Regions from separate parts of the Streptomyces sp. NPDC002754 genome, predicted to be linked through region 1. Evidence: riboswitches for the same ligand, from Rfam matches in the RefSeq annotation. Region 1 holds a riboswitch; the other holds the start of a gene.

Region 1 (8,351 bases):
GACCACCGCGTTGGTCAGGCACTGCACGAGGGGTGATGTGTGCTGTACGCGCCCGAGTGCCTGCGCCGCGAAGGCGACGAGGTCCTCGGGGCGGTCGGGGGACGTCTGGGGCATGGGGTGACTCCAAGCAAAGGAGGTGCGAGGTACGAGGGCTCGTGGGTCAGTCGAGTCGCCGCAGCCGCAACGGCGCGTACACGGCGCCGGCCACGAGGAACGCCACGTAGTACGACACGTCCGCGCCGTGCAGCGCTTCCGCCACCGGACCCACGTACAGGCTGGTGTCCATGAACGGGACCGCCGCGGCAAAGGCCGCCGCGAAGGCCAGCACGGCGGGCCACGCGGGTTGGCGCCGTTCGCGCTCGGCGGCGAGGTCGAGCGGCGCGCCGGCGCGCGCCCTGGCCCGCGCGCGCCAGTCGACGAGGACGATCGCCACGAAGCCGGGGATCCAGTACCCGACGAACAGCAGCACATTCTGGAACCGGGCTGTGGTGTCCGCCGCGTGCATCCACAGCACGAGCGGGAAGCCGAGCGCGGCGGCGAGGGCGGCGGCCACCGGGCGCGGGATGCGTACGCCGATGGTCTGCAGGGCGAGCGAGCCGCTGTAGTCGTTCATCGCGTTGCTGCACAGCGCGGCCAGCGCCACGGCGAGCAGCCCGAACGCGCCGACCGCTCCGCCGCCGAGGATCTTGTCGACCCCGGCCGCCGTCTGGTCGGTGAGCACGGAGGCACCCCACAGGCCGAGCGCCTGGACGGCCACGAACGACACCAGCAGGCCGAGCAACGTGTACCAGAACATGCGGGTACGGGAGGTGGCCGCGGGCAGATAGCGGCTGAAGTCGCTGGCGTACGGCGCCCAGGACAGGCTGAGGCTCAGCGCGATCGTGCTGGTCAGGACGAACGCACCGACGCGGTCGGCTCCGTGCACGGAGCCGTGGGCGGCCGGCTGCACACCGTCCAGCAGCCGCCAGGCGATCAGCGCGAACGCGGCGCCGAGCACGAAGGTCATGACGATCTGCAACCGGTGGATGGCCTCGTAACCGAAGACACCGAGCAGGCCCTGGGCGAGCAGCATGACGAGGACGCCGGCCCAGAACGGCCAGCCGAACAGCCGGGCCAGCGCGTCACCGCCGAACAGGCCGATCAGTGCGTCCCACGCGATGGACGACAGCCACTGCAGCACGCCCGGCAGCACGACACCCCGCCCGAACGCGAGCCCGGCGAGCGGCAGTTGTCCTGCCCCGGTCCGGCTCCCCCATGTCCCGAGGTACGCGGTCGGTACCGCGCCGACCAGGGTGCCGAGCACGACGGCGGCGAGTGCCGTGGCGAAGTCGAGTCCGAGGGCGATGCCGACGGTGCCGGTGAAGACGCCGGTCATGGTCAGGTTCGGGGCGAACCACACGGTGAACAGGCGCCCGGCCCCGCCGTAGCGGTTGCCCTCGGGCACCGGTTCGATGCCGTGACCCTCGATGCCGAGGTCGCCGGGTGCCGCGGGCATCCGCCCGTCGAAGGCGCCGCTCTCGCGGTCGGCAGGCAGGCCACTGGAAACATGCACCACAGGCATGAGACATCCCTCCGCCAGTACGAACTGGTTCAGGTTCGACGGGTGTGTTCTCAGCCCTCTGGTGGGGGCACCCCGTGTCCGGTTACAGCGGCCAGCGTAACGCGGTGACGTTTCGCCTACCTCGTGGGGTGCGGAGTCGGCAACGACGAGCTCTGCGGCGAGTGGCCGACTTCTGTCGGTTTGGCGCCGCTATGACGCGTGTGCACCGCGTGGGCCAGGGCCCACGCCCGTCGGGAGGCACGAAGAAATCGGGCCGAGTTCCATCCTTCCCCGGCAAACACCCCGCGAGCTTGATCATCGCATCGAGCGAATGTCGCCGACTTTCCTTGGTCCGGCAGCCGAGGCGGACCTTACGGTGATGCTGGATCTGGACGCATTACCGCCGAATTCATCAACTCTCTTTCATCCGTCCCGTTATTACCGACATGCGCGCTTTCGCGCGATCAAGGGGAGCTCATCCGATGACAGTTGACTCGACCACCCCGGACACCGCGGCGGCCCTGCCACGGCAGACCAGCCTCGGTACGGCGGCCGCCCGCAATCTCGCCACCACCACCAAGTCCGCCCCGCAGATGCAGGAGATCACCTCGCGGTGGCTGCTGCGAATGCTGCCCTGGGTGGAGACCAAGGGCGGCGTCTACCGGGTGAACCGCCGCCTGACCTACACCGTCGGCGACGGGACCATCGAGTTCATCCAGGACGGCGGCAACGTCCGCGTCATCCCCCGCGAACTCGGCGAACTGGCCCTGCTGCGCGGCTTCGACGACGTCGAAGTACTGACCGCCATCGCCGACCGGTGCGAGCAGCGCGACTTCCGGGCCGGCGAGACGCTGGTCGAGCGCGGGGCGCCCGCGGACCGGCTCCACCTGATCGCCCATGGGCGCGTCAGTCAGTTCTCCGAGGGCGGCTACGGCGACGAGGTCGCGCTCGACGTACTCGCCGACGGCGACCGCTTCGGGGACGATGCGCTCCTTGACGAGGACGCCCGCTGGGAGCAGACCGCGGTCGCCGAGACGGCGGGCACCCTGCTCACCCTCTCGCGCGCCGACTTCGCGGCCGTACTGTCCGCTGCGCCGCCCCTGCAGGCGCACGTCGACGAGTTCAAGTCGCTCGCGGGCCGGGGCCAGAACCACCGCGGCGAGGCCGAGATCCCGATGTCGGCGGGGCACGTGGGCGAGCACGAACTGCCCGGCGCGTTCGTCGACTACGAAGCGCGGCCGCGCGAGTACGAACTCTCGGCCGCCCAGACGATCCTTCGGGTCCACACCAGGGTCGCCGATCTCTACAACGAGCCGATGAACCAGACCAAGGAGCAACTGAGGCTCACCGTCGAGGCGTTGCGCGAGCGCCAGGAGCACGAGCTCGTCAACAACCGGGAGTTCGGTCTGCTCCACAACGCCGACTTCAAGCAGCGCCTCCAGCCGCACTCGGGGCCGCCCACGCCGGACGACCTGGACGAGCTGCTCTGTCGCCGCCGCGGCTCCAAGTTCTTCCTGGCGCACCCCCGCACGATCGCTGCGATGGGGCGCGAGTTCAACGCGCGCGGCCTGTATCCCGACCACGTCGACCTCGGTGGCCAGCAGGTCCCGGCCTGGCGCGGGGTGCCGATCCTGCCGTGCAACAAGATCCCGGTCACCAAGGAGCGCACCAGCTCGATCCTCTGCATGCGTACCGGCGAGGACAACCAGGGTGTCATCGGCCTGCACCAGACCGGTCTGCCCGACGAGTACGAGCCGGGCCTCTCGGTCCGGTTCATGGGTGTCGACGAGCAGGCCATCACCAAGTACCTCGTCAGCACCTACTACTCCGCCGCGATCCTCGTGCCGGACGCGGTCGGTGTGCTGGAGAACGTGCAGATCGGCCGCTGGCCCAGCACGTAGCGGGGCAGAACCACGGCCGCCCCCACCCCACCGAGGAGCCCTCAAGGAGACATGGATGCCCCCGCCCGAGCCGACACCTCCGCAGTCGAGCCTGCCGGAAGCGATCTCCCGCTTCGGGGCGCAGGTCCTGGCCGACGCCGCGGCCCGCGCCCGCGACATCGGCGCCGTTACGGGGTGCCCGCCGCGGGCGGTTGCCACGCCGACCGCCGGGACGTCGGCGGGTGAAGTACCGGCTGAGCACGCCGACTTGGAGCGGCTGCTGCGCGGGCCCAGCGGTCTCGGCACGGCGGGGCTGCGGCTCACTCCGCGGGAGGAACCGGCATCGTCGGCCCCGAAGCCCGGCTCGGACCCGGCTCCTGCGCCAAGTACCGCGAAAGGGCGGCCCGTTCCCGGCCTGTACCACCATCCGGCGCCCGACCCCGATCCCGTACGGGTCGCGGAGGTCAGCCGCCGGATCAAGGAGTGGGCGCTGGACGAGGTCGACCTGTACCCCGACGACTGGGAGGAGGAGTTCGACGGGTTCTCCGTGGGCAGCTACATGGTCGGCTGCCACCCCGACGCACCCACCGTCGACCACGTCATGATCGCCACCCGCCTGATGATGGCGGAGAACGCGCTGGACGACTGCTACTGCGAGGACCACGGCGGCTCGCCCGTCGGCCTCGGCTCACGGCTGCTGCTCGCACACACCACCCTCGACCCGCTGTACACGACGCGGGAGTACCAGCCGCAGTGGGCGGACTCGCTGTACTCGGACGCGCCCCGGCGCGCGTACCGCTCCGCCATGGAGTACTTCGTCCAGGCGAGCAGCGCGTCCCAGGCCGACCGCTACCGGCACGACATGGCCCGCCTGCACATGGGTTACCTCGCCGAGGCCGCCTGGTCCGAACACGACCACGTACCGGAGGTGTGGGAGTACCTGGCGATGCGCCAGTTCAACAACTTCCGCCCCTGCCCGACCATCACCGACACCGTCGGCGGCTACGAACTGCCGGCGGACCTGCACGCCCTGCCGGACATGCAGAAGGTCATCGCACTCGCGGGGAACGCGACGACGATCGTCAACGACCTGTACTCGTACATGAAGGAACTCGACGCTCCCGGCCGTCACTTGAACCTGCCGGTCGTGATCGCGGAACGCGAGGACCTGTCCGACAAGGATGCCTACCTCAAGTCGGTCGAGGTCCACAACGAACTCATGCACGCCTTCGAGACAGAGGCCGCGGCCCTGGCCGCCGCCTGCCCGCTCCCCAACGTCCAACGCTTCCTGCGGGGCGTAGCGGCGTGGGTCGACGGCAACCACCAATGGCACCAGAACAACACCTACCGCTACCGCCTGCCCGACTTCTGGTAAGCGACCCGACTTCTGGTAAGAGATAGGACTCATCAGTGACCAGCACCGAACTCACCGCCACGGCCCAGAGCACCTCCCCGTACATCCCCTCGCCGGCCACCCCCTACCAGGGGGACATCGCCCGCTACTGGGACGGCGAGGCCCGGCCGGTCAATCTGCGGCTCGGCGATGTCGACGGTCTGTACCACCACCACTACGGCATCGGCGCGGTCGACCACTCCGCGCTCGGTGACGGAGCGGGTGACGTGAACGAGAAGAAGCTGATCGCCGAGTTGCACCGGCTGGAGTCGGCGCAGGCCGCGTACCTGCTCGGGAACCTCGGCGACATCGGACGCGACGACACCCTCGTGGACGCCGGCTGCGGCCGCGGCGGCTCGATGGTGATGGCGCACCAGCGTTTCGGGAGCAAGGTCGAGGGGGTCACACTCTCGGCCAAGCAGGCCGACTTCGCGAACGGGCGGGCGGCGGAACTCGGCATCGAGGACCACGTCAGGGCTCGTGTCTGCAACATGCTGGACACCCCGTTCGAGACCGGGCAGATCTCGGGGTCGTGGAACAACGAGTCGACCATGTACGTCGACCTGCACGACCTGTTCGCCGAACACTCCCGCATCCTGGAGGTCGGCGGCCGCTACGTGACCATCACCGGCTGCTGGAACCCGCGGTACGGCCAGCCGTCGAAGTGGGTGTCCCAGATCAACGCGCACTTCGAGTGCAACATCCACTCGCGCCGGGAGTACCTGCGCGCGATGGCCGACAACCGTTTGGTGCCCCAGACCGTCATCGACCTCACCCCCGACACCCTCCCGTACTGGGAGCTGCGGGCCACGTCGTCGCTCGTCACGGGGATCGAGGACGCGTTCATCAACTCGTACCGGGACGGCTCGTTCCAGTACCTGCTGATCGCAGCGGACCGCGTCTGACCGTCCGCTGACCACCGGGGAGGGGCCGTTCCTGAACGGCCTCTCCCCGCTTCGGCGTCGCCCGGCGTTCGCGCGTGTGCCATGATCCGTCGATGGTGGCCGGCCCTGGGGAGGGACTGGCCGCCACGGAAACCACATGGCACAAGGGGAGTTCAGAAGTGAATTCGGGTGGGGATCACGGCGGTTCGCCGCTGTCCGACGACGATTGGGAGCGCTTCCTCCAGGAGTCGGAGGACGGCGTACGGGACGCACCGAAGGAACCGTCGGCGCGCGCCCGCATGGTGACGCGCCGCTTGCAGGAGCGGGACGCCCGGCCCGAGCCGTGGCGTTCGCACCAGCCGCCCCGGCCGCACCGCCGCACGGGCTGGTACGCGCTCGGCCTGGTGGCTGCGCTCGCCGCGGTGGTCGTGGCGCTCAACCCGGGGCGGGTGACGGGCTGGTTCGGCGGCGACGCCGACGCGGCGACACCACTGGCCGGGGAGACCGCCCGGCCCACGGCGCCGCCGCCGGACGATGCGGCCGCGAGCCCCACGCTGGACGAGCCGTTCAGGGGCTCGCCCGCCGCGCGCTGGGCCTCCGGATCGGCCGGGATCACTGTGCCCGCGGCCCGGGCCACCGGCTGGATGAGTACGGCGCAGGTGGCTCGCTCCCTCGAACGCTCCCGGGACTTCCTCACCGCGTCCAGCCTTGACCCCGAGGTGCTGCGCGGCGATCACCCCGCCGAGGCCATCGCCCTCATCAACCCCCGCCAGCCGAAGGAACGCACCTTCCTGGACAGGTCGCTGACCGCCCCGAGCGAGAAGTACAACCCACTCGTGCTGTTCAGCCGCTTCGACACCTCGAAGGTGCAGCTGGTCGGCCATGAGGTCAAGACCCGCGGCCGCATCACGTACCGCACGGGCGAGAAGGGCGCGCTCGAGGTCACCACGGACGTCACGTACGTGTATCCGGTCGTGTCCGCGGAGGCGGGCAGCGACCGTGTCACGCGCGTCATCGTCCGCCGCGAAGTGGTGATGAACTGGCCCGACCCGTCGAAGGTGATCACCGAACCGGGCACCTTCTCGGTCATCTCGAACCGCGTGAACACCACCAACGGCGGCTGCGAGACCTACAACGGCTATCTCACCCCGTCCTTCACCGCCGACGGCGACACCGGCGACGGCCCCGCGGTGGACCCGTACGACCGGAGCACCGCGATGGACGAGCGGATGAGCGGCGCCGGGGACGACAAGTGCGGTACTGCGACGCGGTCCTGAACCGTCGCGGACCGTCGTGAACCGGGCCGCAGCCGTGCTGGGTGCTTCCCTTCTCAGCGGCTTCCACTGGTGCTGGTCCCAGTCAGATCAGTCCCGTCACGGTGACGCTGACCTGGGCCCGCACGCTCTGGTCCGGTACGGCTGCGGTCAGCTGTTCCTCTGCCGTCCGGCGGGCGGCGCGGGCCACGTCCACCGTGCGGAAGCGGGCGAGCGCGACGAGCTGGATCTCGATGTGCCAGGGGCCGTCGGCACTCTGTGGAGGGGTGAGCCGCAATCCGGAAGGACCTCCGCCGGCGGGTGGCGCCGGGTGGGCGAGCGCGGAACGCAGGCGCCCGGCGAGATCGGGCTTGAGGAAGGCCACACCGGGCACATCGGCCACGGCGCGGGCGATGTCGTCGGTGAGGTGGTCCGGGGGGCTGGTCCTGGTCATCGGGCTCGGCCTTCCTGGTCATCGGTCGTGCTGTCGATGAGGTCGGTGACACGGATGTCCACGGCCGAGATGGGCATGCCGAGGTCGCGGTCCGCCGCTTCCCACACCTGCATACGGACGTCCTCCGCGAGGTCGGGCAGTGAGGCGTCGAACGGTGCGTGGATCTCGAGTCTGACCTCGACCCGATCCGGTGCGCCCGGCCAGGGCAGGGGCCGAAGGCGGCAGGACCCGGCCCGCACTCCGGACACGGTCTCCGCGGCCGCTCGCAGGGCCCGCGCGACGACCGCCTCCATGACGGACAGGTCCTCGTCGGGCTCCCCCAGGGGCAGCGGGCGGCCGGGACGCAGTTCGAGTCGTACGACGTCCATGACGCGGCGTGTCAGCGCGGCCGCGTCCTGGCCGGTGTCGTCCAGCGGCTCCTCGCGCAGGTCGCGTACCGCGGTCTCCAGCTGGGTGAGGTCGTCGACGGCACCCCTGCAGTGCGGGCAGGCGTGCAGGTGCGGGTCGTCCGACTGCTCCTCCCACGCGGCCCACACCTGGGACAGCAGGCGGCCGCAGGGCAGTTGCTCGTCGTCGGGGCCCTCGGAGTGTGTGTTGGGCGGGTCGGTGTGAGCGGTCATCGCCAGGCCCCCAGTGCTTGAGTCAGGCAGCGTCGTGCACGGAAGACACGGGCGCGGACAGCCTCCTGGCTGATCCCGACCGCGTCCGCGATGAAGTCGTAGGACTGGCCGTCCAGATCGCGCAAGACCCAGCACGCGCGCTGTTCGGCCGACAGTTGATCGAGGGCCGCGCCCAGCTCGCGCACGGCGCCGCGGGCCTCGGCGATCCGGGCCGGCGAGACCGTGTGCTCGGGCGCGGCCACGTCCGCCGCCGTCTCCAGCGACACGACCGGCCTGCGGGATCGGGTGCGCAGAATGTTCAGGCACCGGTTGGTGACGATGCGGTAC
Region 2 (8,351 bases), on a different contig from region 1:
GGTCGGCGGTCGGCGGTCGGCGGTCGGCGGTCGGCACAAATGAAGCGCCGGTCCGGCAGGGCCTGTGGTCGTTCTCAGGCCTCACCGGACCGGCGCATCCCCCGTTTCCCCCCGTGGGTCCCCCATTGGTCCCCCGTTGGACCCCCGTTCGGTCTCCCCCAGGGTCCCCCGTCCTCGCTCCCGCCCTTGCGGGCGAGAGGAGCGGCAAGAGGCACTCGATCCGTTCCGCCGCCCCGTGTCGGCGGTGTCGCATCCGTGCCCCTCTCCGTGTTCCCCACTCTCCCGTCTGCGCAGGTCGCGCCCCATCCGCGTACCTACTCATCTCCTCGGCTAGGTACGGATACTCAGGCGTGCGCGCTCAAGCCCAGGAGAACTCCGTGCCCGCACTCAGCGGACCACCGGCACGACCTGGCAGCCGCGTTGTCAGTGGTGGCGGATAAGGTCCCTGACATGGCACGAATTGCGGTGATCGGCGCGGGGATGGGCGCCATGGCGGCCGCCGCTCGGCTGGCCGTCGCGGGCCACCGACCGGTGGTCTTCGAGCGCGCGTCGACGTACGGCGGATCGCTGGGCCGCATCGAGCGCGACGGCTTCGCGTTCGACACGGGCCCGGGGCTGCTCCAACTGCCCGCGGCCCACCGGGACTTGTTCATCAAGACCGGCAAGGAGTCGCTGGAGGACCTCGTCGGCCTCACCCAGATCGAGCCCGCCGTGCGGCACGTCTTCGCGGACGGCACGACGACGGACCTGCCGAACGCGCGGCGGGCGGGCGTCGCCGAGGCGTTGGACGCGGCGGTCGGTTCGGGCGCGGGCGAGCGCTGGTCGGCGTATCTGAACCGCGCGCGGGAGGCCTGGGACCGCTCGCGGCGCCCGCTGCTCGAAGAGCCGCTGTGGCCGAACTGGCGGGTGCTCGCCGACCGCGAGCCGTACCCCGCGGTCGTGCACAAGAGGGTCCTGCGCAAGGACCGCGCGGCGGCGACGCTCACCGAGATCGGAGCGCTCGAACTGGGCGGGGAGCCGCGGCTCGTGGCGCTTCTTGAGCAGTACGCGCTGGCGTACGGTCTCGATCCCCGTACGGCCCCCGCAAGCGCGGCCGTGCTGCCCTACATGGAGCAGACGTTCGGGACATGGGCGGTGACCGGCGGAATGCGGGCCCTCGCGGACGCGGTGCACGCGCGCTGCCTGAAGCGGAAGGTCGAGTTCAGATTCGGCTCGGCGGTCACCCGGATCGTGGAGAAGGACGGGCGCGCGGCCGGCGTGGAGTTGGCCGACGGCACAGTGGAGGAAGCCGAGTTCGTGGTGGCGGGTGTCGCTCCGGGCGTCCTGAGCGGGCTGCTTCCGGGGCGGCCCGTGCGCGCCGAGGGTCCTGCCCAGCGCGAGTCGGCGTGGCCGAGCCGGCTGACCGTGCACCTCGCGCTGCGCGGTGCCCGGCCGCAGGACACCCCGCACCGCACGGTGGTGCACGCGGCGGACAGAGACGCCGAGTTGGCATGGCTCTTCGAGGGCGGCGCGGCGCCGCAGAGACCGACGGTGGCGGTGCTGCGCACCGGTGACGCTTCGGCGGTGCCGGACGCCGAGCACGAGGCGGTGACCCTCACGGTGACCGTCCCGGCGCACGCGCGCGTGGAAGAAGCCGACGTGGAGCGGGTCCTCGCGGCGGCCGAGCGGGCGGTGCCCGCGCTGCGCGAGCGGCTGCTGTGGCACGAGGTGCGCACCCCGCGGGACATCGCCGAGGCCACCGGGGCCGAGGGCGGCGCCGTGCCCGCCCCCGCGCTCGCGGCGGCGGGCGGCGAGCTGCTGCACGCGTCGAACACCACGGCCCTGCCCGGCCTGACGACCGTCGGCGGCTGGTCCCACCCGGGCGGCGGTCTGCCGCACGCGACCATGTCCGGCGCGCTGGTGGCGGGCCTGATCGTGGAGGGCCCGGACTTCCAGGGCTCGCAGTGAGCCCCGGACTCCGCGTTCGGTACCTGGTTCGGTGCCGGCCTCAGTACCTGTACTGCTGCTCGTTGTACCCGTTGTCGTACCCGGTGTTGTCGTACCCGGCGTTCGGGTCGTGCTGCGGGTACGTCGGGTACTGCTGCTCGGGCGGCAGTTCACCGCCGTAGTTCTGCTGCTGCCCGTCGCCCTCCCGCTGCTGCGGCACCCAGACACCGCCGGGAGGCGTCTCCCCGCCGTAGCCCGCGGCCGTCGCGTACGGGTCGGCATAGCCCTGCCCGGTCGGGTACGGGTCGCCGTACTGGGGCTGCGCCGGGTACGTCTGCGTCCCGATGTACGGGTCCGAGTACGGGGCGGCGTACGGCTGCTGAGCCGGGTCGTAGCCGTAGCTCTGCTGGTCGTAGCCGTAGGACCCGGCGTCATAGCCGTAGTCCTGCATCCCGTGCGCCGCCTGGGCGGTCTGGGCGTACGCCGCGTCCTGCGTCCCGTGCGCCGCCTGGGCGTACGCCGAGTCCTGGTAGACGCCGTACTGGCTGGTGTCGTCGGGCATCGGCTCGGTGGCGTACACCGCCGTGCTCTCGGCGGCCGGCTCCGGGACCGGCGCGTACTCCTGCGGAGCCGGCTCGTACTCCAGGTCCGAGACCTGGAGCGTCGGGTCCTGGTGCAGCTCCTTCTCGGAGCGCCGCCCCCGGTCGGTGCCGGGAACACCCGGAACGCCCTTGAGCGACCAGCCCGCGGCGAACCCGCGGCGGAACGACAGCGTGACGTACGTCTGCCCGATCGCGAACGCGATCGCCCCTGCCCCGATGACGTACACGGAAGGAATCAGGACGCCGATCACGACTCCGAGGAAGCCGCCGAAGGCGAGGAGCCGCCAGCGCAGCCGTGCCTTGTACTGCAGCAGGACCTCACCGAGGAGCCACAGTGCCACCAGTCCGAACGCGACATAGAGGACCGCCCAGCCCATGTACGCCCCTCTCGTACGGCCGTAGCCCTTGTGGGTACGGCGGAATCAGCCCCGCTCGTGGTGCAGGCCCAGGTTCTCGTAGATCTCCAACGTTGCCGTGGAGTTGTTGAGCGTAATGAAGTGCAGACCCGGCACTCCCTCGTCAAGCAGCTTGGCGCAAAACTCCGTAGCGAACTCGATGCCAATGGAGCGTACAGCGGCCGGATCGTCTTTTGCTGTGAGGATTCGCTCTTTCAACTCGGGAGGGAAGTCCGCGTTGCTCAACTTGGGCAGGCGTTCGAGCATGCGCACGCTCGTCACCGGCATGCATTCCGGGATGATCGGCGTCTCGCAGCCGGCCGCGGCGACCTTGTCGCGCAGCCGCAGATACTCCTCCGGGTAGAAGAACATCTGCGTGATCGCGTAATCGGCGCCCGCGCGGCACTTGTCGACGAAGTGCCGCACGTCGGAGTCCCAGTCGGCCGAGCGCGGGTGCATCGCGGGGAATGCGGCGACGCCGACGCAGAAGTCCCCGGACTCCTTGATCAATTCAACGAGTTCGGCCGCGTACGTGAGGCCTTCGGGGTGCGAGATCCAGTCGCCCATGGGGTCGCCGGGCGGGTCGCCGCGGACCGCGAGCATGTTCCGGATCCCGGCGTCGGCGTACTGACCGATGATGTTGCGCAGTTCGGCGACCGAGTGTTCGACGGCGGTGATGTGGGCCACCGGCGTCAGCGTCGTGTCGGCGACGATCTGCTGCGTCTCCTTGACGGTTCCCGCGCGCGTGGAGCCGCCCGCGCCGTACGTCACGGAGACGAAGTCGGGTGAGACCGCCTCGACCCTGCGCAGGGCGTTCCACAGGTTGCGCTCGCCCTTCGGGGTCTTCGGTGCGGAGAACTCGAACGAGAAAACAGTTTTGCCGGGCGCGAGCATGTCGCTCACCCGGCGGGCGCGATCAGTCCTGGTGGAAGCGGTACCTAGGGCCATACGGGCAGGTTACTGACCGATATCCAAAGCCCCTAATCCCCGTCCACCTTGCGGACAGGCCGGCGGGACGGCCTTCACCGGCGGGATTTTCCAGGACCGCGCAGGTCACACGGCGCGCAGGCGCTTCGCGAACTCGGCCGCCGCGTTGGCCGGATCGTCGGCCTCCGTGATGGCCCGGACGACGACGGCTCTGCGGGCTCCGGCCTCCAGGACCTCGTCCAGGTTCGCCAGGTCGATGCCGCCGATCGCGAACCAGGGGCGGTCCGTGTCCAGACCCGCTGTGTAGCGCACGAGGTCCAGGCCGGGGGCGTACCGTCCGGGCTTGGTCGGAGTCGGCCAGCAGGGGCCCGTGCAGAAGTAGTCCACGCCCTCCTGGACGGCCGCCGCGGCGGCCTCGTCCCGCGCGTGCGTGGAGCGGCCGATGAGCACGTCATCGCCGAGGACGGCGCGGGCCGCGGGCACCGGCAGGTCACCCTGGCCGAGGTGCAGCACGTCCGAGCGGGTCGCGTGGGCGACGTCCGCGCGGTCGTTCACCGCGAACAGCTTGCCGTGGCGGCGGGCCGCATCGGCAAACACCTGGAGGTGTTCCAGCTCCTCGCCGGCCTCCATGCCCTTGTCGCGCAGCTGCACGATGTCGACGCCGCCGGCCAGCACGGCGTCGAGGAACTCCGGCAGATCACCCTGGCGCCTGCGCGCGTCGGTGCACAGGTAGAGCCGCGCATCGGCGAGCAGTGCGCGCTTGGAGTCCGCCATGAAGTCCCCCCGTGGGTCGTGCGATATCGGTGGCGTGCGCACCACGAGCCGCGGTGCGCACGCCGGACGGTTGTCGGGTCAGACGGCGAGCGCCTGGGCGCGACGCTTCACCTCCGTGCCGCGATTCTCACTCAAGGCCTGCGCGGGCGTGCCCGGCAGGCTCGGGTCGGGGGTGAAGAGCCATTCCAGCATCTCTTCGTCACTGAAGCCGTCGTCCCGCAGGACTGTCAGGAGGCCGACGAGCCCCTTGACGATCTTGTCGCCGTCGATGAAGGCGGCGGGCACGTGCAGTGCCCTGTTCTCTCCGCGGCGCACGGCGATCAGCTGGCCTTCCTTGACCAGCTGCCGCACACGCGTCACCTCGACATCGAGCATTTCCGCGATGTCGGGGAGGTTGAGCCAGGCGGGGACGAGAGCATCGATGTTTGCGTCAATCTCGGTCACAGGACAAGCGTGCCATCCCGGACTGACACTCGGAAGCCGGGCCGGTGCGGATGGACCACGGATCCTCCCGTTTCACCCCTTCTGGCACGCTTTGCGGGGCCCTCAAGGAGACGGACTCACGCCACCGCGGACTTCAGCGGGCGGGCCGGATCCGCGAGGAGCTCCGGGTCGAGCGCGGTCCGGGACTGGATGAGCTTGCGCCCCTGGGCCAGGTCACGCGGCTTGCCGACGGCGAGGACCGCCACGAGGGCGCCGTCACGCAGCCAGCACACCGACCAGGCGGCGCCGGCGGGGTCGCCGCGCCACACCGTCGCATCGGCGCCCTTGTGGTGCCCGGCGTACTGCACGAACCGGCCGAACTGCTCGGACCAGAAATAGGGCACCGGGTCGTACACCGCCGGGGTCTGCCCGACGATGTTCGCCGCCACCGTGCGCGGCCCCTGCAGCGCGTTGTCCCAGTGGTGGACCATGAGGCGCTCTCCGTAGCGCCCCGAGGGGAACGAGGAGCAGTCCCCCACCGCGTACACGTCGGGCACGGATGTACGCAGCCCGTCGTCCGCGAGGACCTCGCGGTGGGCGCCCAGCTCGATGCCGGAGCCGGCCAGCCAGCGGGTGGCGGGGCGGGCGCCGATGCCGACGACGACGGCTCCCGCGGGCAGCCGCGTGCCGTCGTCGAGGACGACGGCGTCCGGCTCGATGCGCTCCACGCGCGCGTTGGTACGCAGGCGGGCTCCCGCATCGGCGTACCAGGTCGCCATGGGCGCGGCGATCTCGGCGGGCAGCGCCCCGGCCAGCGGCCGCTCGGCGGCCTCCACCACCGTGACCCGGCAGCCCGCCTCGCGGGCCGCGGTGGCGAACTCGGCACCGATCCAGCCGGCGCCCACGACCACCACGTCGTGCTGCTCAGCGAGGACGGGCCGGAGCCGCTCGGCGTCGTCGAGCGTGCGCAGCAGGTGCACTCCGGGGGCGGATCGCGCGCCCGGCAGCTGGACGGGTTCGGCGCCGGTCGCGACGACCAGCACGTCGTACGGGACCGGGCCTTCGGCGGTGTCGAGCTCGTGGTCGCCGGGGCGCAGCCCGGTCACCTCGCGGCCCAGCTCGAGGGAGACGCCGAGCGCCTCGAAGTCCACGTCGAAGGCCGAGCCCTCGGCCTTGCCGAGCAGCACCGCCTTGGACAGCGGAGGCCGGTCGTACGGCTGGTGGGGTTCGGCACCGAGCAGCGTGATCGCGCCGGTGAAGCCGTGTTCGCGCAGCGCGACCGCGGTCTGCACACCGGCCATGCCCGCGCCCACGATGACGACGTTCCGCTGCCCCGAAGGCGCTCCGCTCCCGCTCCGCTGCTCGCTCACGGAAGCAACCTTAGGCACCTGATCATTCGGCAGTCAGCGATGCGGACCACTCCGACACCGTGACGTCCTCCACACATGCCGCCGGTTTAGCGCGCGAGCTCCTCGACCACGCTGGTGCCGCGACCCTCCTGCGACTCCCACTCCCAGGTCTCGTCGAGGCGCACCCGGCCGTCCGGGAGCTCGGACACGGTCGAGACGCAGTGTCCCGAGGAGGTGGTCCCGTCGGTCTTCAGCTGGACGTAGCGGAAGTCGATCTCGTCCCCGGAGCGCGTGCCCACAAGGTTCCCCTGGACGACATCGCCGCCTACGTAGTCGGCCGAAATGCGGCCGTCACTCTCCCGGTACGTGAAGCGGGTGCGCGTGCCCACCTGACCGGGAGCCTGGTCGGCAACGGGGGACATCACGAGACCGTCGAGAGATCGGGGCACTGGTTCGAGGCTCCCTTACTGGGGGTCGCGGTGAACGGCTAGGGTGGCCAACGTAGAGCACTCGCGGGAGCCCGTACGCAGCGGGCTGAGAGGGAGGCTGGAGCGGCCTTCGACCGTACGAACCTGATCCGGGTCATACCGGCGAAGGGAGGGGCTTGACGCCCATGTCACCCATGTCGTCCATGCCTTCAACGCATCCCGTCCCCCCGCACACCCACGACGTCCTCGTCGTCGGTGGCGGCATCATCGGTCTGGTCACCGCATGGCGGGCCGCGCAGCGCGGCCTGACCGTGGCGGTCGCGGACCCCGAACCCGGCGGCGGGGCCGCCCAGGTGGCGGCCGGAATGCTGGCCGCGGTCACCGAACTCCACCACGGCGAGCAGACGTTGCTCGGCCTGAACCTCGCCTCGGCGCGCCGCTACCCGGACTTCGCGGCCGAGCTGTCCGAGGCCACCGGGCAGGACCTCGGCTACCGCGCGTGCGGCACGCTCGCGGTCGCGCTCGACGCCGACGACCGCGCCCACCTTCGCGAACTGCACGCGCTGCAAACGAAGTCGGGGCTCGAGTCCGAGTGGCTCTCGGGCCGCGACTGCCGCCGCCTCGAACCAATGCTCGCGCCGGGCGTACGCGGCGGACTGCGCGTCGACGGCGACCACCAGATCGACCCGAGAAGGCTCGCGAGCGCCCTCGTGACGGCCTGCGAGCGCTCCGGCGTGACCTTCCACAGATCGTGGGCCGAAAGGCTCTGTGTCGTCCGCGACCGGGCGCGCGGCGCGGTCCTCGCCGACGGCACCGAACTCGCCGCCGGCCAGGTGGTGCTGGCGGCGGGCAGCCGCGGCGGACAGCTCGCGGGGGTGCCCGACGCGGTACTGCCGCCGGTGCGCCCCGTCAAGGGCCAGGTGCTGCGCCTGACGGTGCCGAAGCGGTACGTGCCCTTCCTCAGCCGCACGGTCCGGGCGGTCGTCCGCGGCGGCAACCTCTACCTGGTGCCGCGCGTCAACGGCGAACTCGTGGTGGGCGCGACCAGCGAGGAACTCGGCTGGGACACCACGGTCACCGCGGGAGGCGTCTACGAACTCCTGCGGGACGCCCACGAACTCGTCCCCGGCATCACCGAACTCCCGCTCACCGAGACCCGCGCGGGCCTGCGCCCCGGCTCCCCCGACAACGCCCCGCTCCTCGGCCCGACCACCCTGCCCGGCCTCCTCCTGGCGACCGGCCACTACCGCAACGGCGTGCTCCTGACGCCGATCACCGGCGACGCCATGGCGCACGCCCTGACCACCGGTGAACTTCCGGAAGAGGCCCGCCCGTTCACGCCGAAACGCTTCGGCACAGCCCTCGTGGAGCAGCCCGTATGAACGTCCACGTCAACGGCGAGCCGCGCACGGTGACCGCGGGCACCACGCTCGCCCTCCTGGTCACCACGCTCACCACCGCACCCAAGGGCGTCGCCGCCGCCCTCAACGAAACCGTCGTCCCCCGCACCCAATGGCCCGCCACGGC

Evidence for each region. A riboswitch is a leader RNA that binds a small molecule or an ion and turns the genes downstream of it on or off. The one in region 1 is predicted to bind thiamine pyrophosphate.
Region 2: it holds a riboswitch for thiamine pyrophosphate, as region 1 does, so the genes downstream of both, thiO (glycine oxidase ThiO) here and ACWD2L_RS03330 (purine-cytosine permease family protein) in region 1, are expected to answer to the same signal.

What each region holds. Positions count from the first base shown of each region.
Region 1 covers NZ_JBSFVM010000001.1:675,630-683,980, reverse strand. Annotated here, with positions in the region: gene thiM (hydroxyethylthiazole kinase) at 1-114, opposite strand, end outside; gene ACWD2L_RS03330 (purine-cytosine permease family protein) at 161-1,561, opposite strand; TPP riboswitch at 1,551-1,646, opposite strand; gene ACWD2L_RS03325 (family 2B encapsulin nanocompartment shell protein) at 2,023-3,441, shown strand; gene ACWD2L_RS03320 (family 2 encapsulin nanocompartment cargo protein terpene cyclase) at 3,497-4,795, shown strand; gene ACWD2L_RS03315 (geranyl diphosphate 2-C-methyltransferase) at 4,831-5,718, shown strand; gene ACWD2L_RS03310 (hypothetical protein) at 5,877-6,974, shown strand; gene ACWD2L_RS03305 (hypothetical protein) at 7,057-7,404, opposite strand; gene ACWD2L_RS03300 (Asp23/Gls24 family envelope stress response protein) at 7,401-8,024, opposite strand; gene ACWD2L_RS03295 (RNA polymerase sigma factor) at 8,021-8,351, opposite strand, start outside.
Region 2 covers NZ_JBSFVM010000004.1:378,963-387,313, forward strand. Annotated here, with positions in the region: gene ACWD2L_RS13835 (phytoene desaturase family protein) at 451-1,947, shown strand; gene ACWD2L_RS13840 (hypothetical protein) at 1,988-2,905, opposite strand; gene metF (methylenetetrahydrofolate reductase [NAD(P)H]) at 2,951-3,871, opposite strand; gene thiE (thiamine phosphate synthase) at 3,977-4,624, opposite strand; gene ACWD2L_RS13855 (Rv2175c family DNA-binding protein) at 4,703-5,068, opposite strand; gene ACWD2L_RS13860 (NAD(P)/FAD-dependent oxidoreductase) at 5,185-6,417, opposite strand; gene ACWD2L_RS13865 (hypothetical protein) at 6,504-6,845, opposite strand; TPP riboswitch at 6,899-7,012, shown strand; gene thiO (glycine oxidase ThiO) at 7,028-8,206, shown strand; gene thiS (sulfur carrier protein ThiS) at 8,203-8,351, shown strand, end outside.